2 regions of the Priestia sp. JV24 genome follow, and region 2 is predicted to be linked to the other one. Evidence: riboswitches for the same ligand, from Rfam matches in the RefSeq annotation. Region 2 holds a riboswitch; the other holds the start of a gene.
What was found. Region 2 has a riboswitch for glycine ahead of gcvT (glycine cleavage system aminomethyltransferase GcvT). Riboswitches for the same ligand answer to the same signal wherever they lie in the genome.
Positions count from the first base shown of each region.

Region 1: another riboswitch for glycine. It lies ahead of OK414_RS01740 (amino acid permease); the one in region 2 lies ahead of gcvT (glycine cleavage system aminomethyltransferase GcvT).

Region 1 is NZ_JAPCIN010000007.1:130,676-134,105, forward strand. It holds gene rlmD (23S rRNA (uracil(1939)-C(5))-methyltransferase RlmD) at 1-1,143, shown strand, start outside; glycine riboswitch at 1,395-1,475, shown strand; gene OK414_RS01740 (amino acid permease) at 1,635-2,987, shown strand; gene OK414_RS01745 (PAS domain-containing sensor histidine kinase) at 3,320-3,430, shown strand, end outside.
Region 2 is NZ_JAPCIN010000023.1:430,912-434,341, reverse strand. It holds gene OK414_RS23480 (DEAD/DEAH box helicase) at 1-1,475, opposite strand, end outside; glycine riboswitch at 1,656-1,748, shown strand; gene gcvT (glycine cleavage system aminomethyltransferase GcvT) at 1,961-3,061, shown strand; gene gcvPA (aminomethyl-transferring glycine dehydrogenase subunit GcvPA) at 3,082-3,430, shown strand, end outside.

The sequences.
Region 1 (3,430 bases), on a different contig from region 2:
ATTTACGACCAGTGCGGAGGCTGTCAGCTTCAGCACTTATCCTATGAAGGTCAGCTAGAATCTAAGCGCGATATTGTTCTGCAAGCGTTCGAACGTCACAGTTCATTAAAAAAAGTAGAGGAAAAAACACGCCAAACAATTGGCATGGAAGATCCTTGGGGCTATCGTAATAAATCACAGTTCCAAGTAGGTGTGGATAAACAAAAAGTTATCGCTGGTTTGTACGGACTGAATTCTCATCGACTGATTGACATTGAAAACTGTCCGATTCAGCATGGAGCCACAAATCACGTGACAAAAGAAATAAAACGAATTTTACAAGATCTTCAAATTCCTATCTACAATGAGCGCAAACGCCGTGGTATTGTACGTACCATCGTATCTCGAGTAGGATTTGAAACGGGTGAAGTGCAAGTTGTCTTGATTACGGCCAAACAAGAAATTCCGAAAAAAGAGCTTGTGATCAAAGAAATTAAGCGCCGTCTACCGGAAGTGAAATCGCTCGTACAAAACGTAAACGGTCAAAAAACATCGCTTATCTTTGGAGACGAAACGTTTACGCTATCTGGAAAATCGGTGATTCAAGAAACGTTAGGCGATATTTCATTCGAACTTTCAGCGCGTGCATTTTTCCAGTTGAATCCTCTTCAAACAGTGAAGCTGTATGACGAGGTGAAAAAAGCAGCTGCGCTAACAGGCAGTGAAAAAATTGTAGATGCTTACTGCGGAGTAGGGACAATTGGCTTATGGCTTGCTAAAGATGCCAAAGAAATTCGCGGAATGGATACGATTGAAGAATCCATTGTAGATGCGCGAAAAAATGCCAAAGATCATGGATTTGAACACGCCACATATGTGACGGGTCCAGCTGAAAAGTGGATGCCGCAGTGGGTAAAAGAAGGCTGGAAGCCAGATGTTATCGTCGTTGACCCGCCGCGAACAGGCTGTGATGATAAGCTTCTAAAAACGATTTTACAAGTAAAGCCAAAGAAAGTGGTTTACGTATCTTGTAATCCATCCACATTAGCGAAAGATGTGCAGCAGCTGTCGAAGGCTTATTATGTGGATTACATTCAGCCTGTGGATATGTTCCCTCATACGGCGCATGTGGAGAATGTGGTGAGTTTGACGTTAAAGAAATAAATAGATGAAGAGTAAAGGGCAGATTTGATTCTGCTCTTTTTTGTTTGTAATAGGGTGATCTTTGTCACAAGTAAAGAAACAAGATTTTTATGTAGTGTCTTCTTTTAAAGAAGGTAAATAAATGAAAATTATTTTTCCTGTTGACAAAGCATCCAACTGGTATTAGAATAAACAACTATTCGACAGTCATTCTATTGATTGAAAAATTGAATACGTAGAAAGCTATGATTGCTATGGATCACACTATAGCAGGAGCAGCTTCTGGAGAGATCGCGATAGTTTCGCGACGCCGAAGGGTTCACAATCTCAGGCAAAAGGACAGAAGAGTACCGGATATTTATTTGGCATGTTACTAATTGGTAGTATGTACCATAATATTTGTTATTCTTATGACCATGAGATTGGAGCGCATCCAATCTCTTTTTTTATTGGGCTTTATTTTGTAGTCTGCACGATCGTATCAAAGGTTTTATTGTTAGGAGGAGTTAGAGTTGGAACAACGAGAATTAAAGAGGGATTTATCCAATCGTCATGTTCAGCTAATCGCGATTGGAGGAACCATTGGGACAGGATTATTTTTAGGTTCTGGTAAAGCAATACAGCTTGCAGGTCCCTCTATCATCTTTGCTTATTTAATTGTGGGTATTGCGCTTTTCTTTGTGATGAGAGCGCTAGGAGAACTACTGCTGTCTAAAGCAGGTTATCAATCTTTAACAGATATTGCTGAAGAGTATCTTGGACCGTGGGCGTCGTTTGTAACGGGATGGACGTACTGGTTTTGCTGGATTATGACAGCTATGGCTGATGTGATTGCAGTTGGCGTATATGTGAAATATTGGTTCAATATTCCTCAGTGGATTCCCGCACTTATTTGTGTAATCATTTTATTAGGTCTTAACTTATTAACCGTAAAATTATTTGGAGAATTAGAGTTTTGGTTTGCTTTAATAAAGGTTATTACGATTCTTGCATTAATTATTATTGGCGTTATTTTGCTGGTAATGGGATTTAAAACAGACGCGGGATCCGTTACTGTTCAAAACCTTTGGAATCACGGAGGGCTATTTCCAAATGGGGTTTCAGGTTTCTTACTTTCATTCCAAATGGTTATATTCGCATACGTTGGGGTTGAATTGGTAGGGGTATCGGCAGCAGAAACATCAAACCCCAAAAAAAATATTCCATCGGCCATTAATAAAATTCCGCTACGAATCTTATTTTTCTATGTTGGAGCGCTTATCGTCCTTTTATTTATTAACCCGTGGATGGAATTAAATGCAGCAGAAAGCCCATTTGTTAAAACCTTTAGTTTAGTCGGAATTCCGCTTGCTGCTGGAATTATTAATTTTGTTGTACTAACTTCAGCCGCTTCTGCCTGTAATAGCGGAATGTTTTCAACAAGCCGTATCTTATATAATTTAAGTAAAAATGACCAAGGGCCATCTAAGTTTGCAAAACTGAACAAAAACCACGTACCAAGCAACGGATTGTTTGTATCTACGCTGGTTATCTCAGCGGGAGCTCTTTTAAGCAAACTTATACCAGACCAAGCTTTCGGCATTGTCACGACCATTAGCGCTATTTGTTTTATTTGGGTGTGGAGTATCATTCTCATTTGCCATCTAAGGTATAAAAAGACGCGTCCGCAGCTGCATGCAACATCAGCATTCAAAGCACCGTTAACACCATTCATAAACTATGTTGTGTTAGCTTTGTTTGCGGTGATTCTTGTTATTATGCTGTTTTCTGACGCGACGCGCCCAGCCTTATTGTTGACGCCCGTTTGGTTTATTCTCTTATTTATTTTTTACTGGACTAGAAGGAAAAAGAAAATAAATCTTTAAAGGCTAGAAAATCAGCAGGGAACAAACATAATTTTTTATAAAAGAATATAGTAAATTTCTGACCTCATCACTCTGTGATGAGGTCTTTTTAGTGGAGGATAAATAATTGATTTCTACTGCATGAATAAAATGCAGGAAGCAAAGTTTATAGAAGAAAACTAAAAATTTGTTCTAACAGAAAACACAGTGAGAAAGCTCGTAGTTTTCTGATAGGAATGTAGAACAAATTGCTTTTCTTCTGTGTCTAAAGATGGAATTCCGTCATTTATATGGAAAAGTTTTCATTTTGCAGTACAATGGAGGTAGACTTCATTAGATTAAGGTGAACAAACATGAAATGGTTTAAATCTCATACGTTTTGGAAAATCTTCACGATTAATGTGCTTCTTATTTGTACCGTACTGATGCTAATGTTTATTGTTTCAAGAGTGATGCTGCCTAAT
Region 2 (3,430 bases):
TCGTATAACAATTTTAAAATATGTTCTTCGACCGTATGTTGAATGGCTAAATTGTAAATGTGAACATCATGTTTTTGACCTAAACGATGGACCCTTCCAATTCGCTGTTCTAGACGCATTGGATTCCACGGCAGATCATAGTTAATAATATGATGACAAAACTGAAGATTGATTCCTTCTCCGCCCGCTTCAGTGGCAATAAATACTTGCGCGTGGCTTTCAAAAAGCTGCTTCATCCAGTCTTTTTTACCTCGCTTAAATCCTCCTCTAAACGGTACAGAGGTAATTCCGTGCTGTTTTAAATACCACTGTAAATACAGTTGAGTTGCTCTGTACTCAGTGAAAATAATGACTTTGTCATCAATTTTTTGAACGAGCTCCAGAACTTTTTCTGCTTTTGCATTTTGCGGCACTTGCTGAAGTAGTTCCATTAACGGAGTAATCATATGTTCCGTTAATGCGCTGTTTGGATCTTCCTGACGTTCCAGCATGTTTTTTAATGTCATATACACCGCTTCACGGCTGCTGCAGGCCTCTCGCTGCAGGGTTAAAATTGAAAAAGCGCTTGAAGGGTGGAGTCCGTTTCCTTTAAAAGATGTAATCGCATCGTATAGCTCCCGTTCTTTCGGCGAGAATTCAACAGGAATGGTTTGAACAATTCGCTTCGTCCATTCGATACCCGTATCGTGGCGGCGATTTCGAATCATAACTTTGTTAACAAGCTCTTTTAAGTGTTCATCGTTTTGCAAAGAGCGTTTTTTAGCGGAAAATAATTCTTCGAAATAGTCTTTATTGCCGAGGTGACCAGGCTTTAAAAGAGAGACTAAGTTAAAAATTTCTTCAATTCGATTTTGAATCGGTGTTGCGGTTAGCAACAGACAAAATTTCTTTTTTAGACTTTGCACAAATTCATAGTTTTTTGTTTTGTTGTTTTTAAGTTTATGAGCTTCATCAATGATGATGAGGTCGTAGTCTTGTTCTAGCACAATTTCTCGATGAGGAGAACGTTTTGCTGTATCAATTGAAGACACAACGATGTCACACTGATCCCACACATATGATTTTCTTTGAGGGACTGCGGGAATATAAAATTTTTGGTTCAATTCCATAGCCCACTGGGAAACAAGCGAAGCTGGAACTAAAATGAGAACTTTTTTAACAAGTCCGCGAATCATATATTCCTTCAAAATTAACCCTGCTTCAATCGTTTTGCCCAGTCCTACTTCATCTGCTAAAATGGCTTTTCCATTCATTGTTTCAACTACTTGTTTGGCTACTTCGAGCTGATGAGGAAGCGGCGTTAAATCGGCTAGATGTTTTGGGCTTTGTAGTCCTTCAAATTCTGAGATAAGCGTTTGGTCTTCTATTTCATAGGCAAGTTTATACAAATCCCATGCAGACCAGGGTCCGTCTTGCTCCAATTTAGTTGAGAAGGCTGCTTCCCATGTTTCATCGATGTTTAATTTCACTTTCATGATAAAAATGCTCCTTTGTAAAAAATTTTTATTGAACAAATGATAAGAATCAGGTAGGATAAAAATATATTTAGAAAATTTGAAAAAGAAAATAGATTAGCACTTTACAAATGATTGTGTGAATAAAGATAGATACATCTTTCAGTAGTATGCCCAACTTTACCAATTTTATAGAAGCGAATGACGACACGGGGAGAGACTACTTGAATGTAGCGCCGAAGGAGCAAGCAATAAAATTGTGAATCTCTCAGGCAAAAAGACTCTTGTTTGACGCAGCTCTGGAGAGTGTCTATACGTTTATAGACCACCCACGAGGCAAACCTATTCGTTTATAGGTAAACTTTCAGGTGAAAAGGACAGAGACTTCCTACTAAATACAGTAGGGGGTTTTCTGTCCTTTTTTGTTTGGATACATAGTGATCCCCACACTATTTGAAAACTCCCCGTTATGAAAAGTTTCACGTGAAAAAGAGGAGGACATAAAAATGACAACAGAATTACACAAAACGCCGCTTTATGATACCTATCAAAAATATGGTGCCAAAACAATTGATTTTGGAGGATGGGCTCTTCCCGTTCAATTTTCTTCTATTAAAGAAGAGCATGAAGCTGTACGTACAAAGGCAGGCCTTTTTGATGTCTCTCATATGGGAGAAATTCTTGTAACAGGAGCTGATAGCTTAGCTTTTCTTCAGCACACGATGACAAATGACGTTTCTGCCCTCGTAGATGGAAAAGCGCAGTATACGGCTATGTGTTATGAAGACGGAGGCACGGTAGATGATTTGCTGATTTATAAAAAAGCAGATCAAGAGTATTTGCTAGTCGTAAACGCTGCTAATATTCAAAAAGACTATGAGTGGCTGGTATCTCACAAACAAGGAGATGTAACGCTCGTTAATCAGTCTGATGAAACTGCGCAGCTAGCTTTGCAAGGTCCTGTAGCAGAAAAAGTTTTACAAACGTTAACGAACGAAAATTTAGCTTTGTTAAAGCCATTTACATTTGCTGATGATGTAGAAGTAGCGAATGTAAAAGCTCTCGTTTCACGTACTGGGTACACCGGAGAAGATGGCTTTGAAATTTATTGTTCTTCAGCTGACGCCTCTCACTTGTGGACGGCTATTTTAGAAGCTGGCAGTGATGAAGGTGTGTTGCCTTGCGGATTAGGCGCTCGCGATACGCTTCGTTTTGAAGCTACTTTGGCTTTATATGGTCAAGAGCTTTCAAAAGATATTACGCCCATTGAAGCTCGAATTGGATTTGCAGTAAAAACGAACAAAGACAGCTTTATTGGAAAAGAAGTGTTAAAAGAACAGCGTGAAAGCGGGGCACCTCGTAAGCTGGTAGGAATTGAAATGATTGATAAAGGTATACCAAGACACGGTTACGAAGTATTTGCAGATGAAGAACAAATTGGATTTGTGACAACAGGTACACAGTCACCGACATTAAGGAAAAACATCGGTCTAGCACTATTGTCAGCAGAGTATACAGAGCTTGGTCAAGAAGTGGAAGTGCAGGTTCGGAAAAAACGCTTAAAAGCAAAAGTGGTTTCAACACCTTTTTATAAACGTTCAAAGTAAGCTTTGGGGAGGAATTTAACATGTTACATCGCTATTTACCAATGACAGAACAAGATCAGCAGCAAATGTTAGCAGCAATTGGTGTTTCATCTGTTGATGATTTATTTTCAGATATTCCGCAGCGCGTTCGTTTTCAAGGAGAATACAATATTAAAAAAGCGGCTTCAGAGCCTCAGCTGTTAAAAGAATTAAATAGTATGGCTGCTAAAAATGCTCATTTAAAAGACTATGCTTCTTTTTTAGGAGCAGGAGTTTACGATCATTACATGCCGGTTATTGTTGATCATGTTATTTCTCGTTCGGAATTTTATACGGCCTATACTCCGTATCAACCGGAAATTTCTCAAGGAGAACTTCAGGCCATCTTTG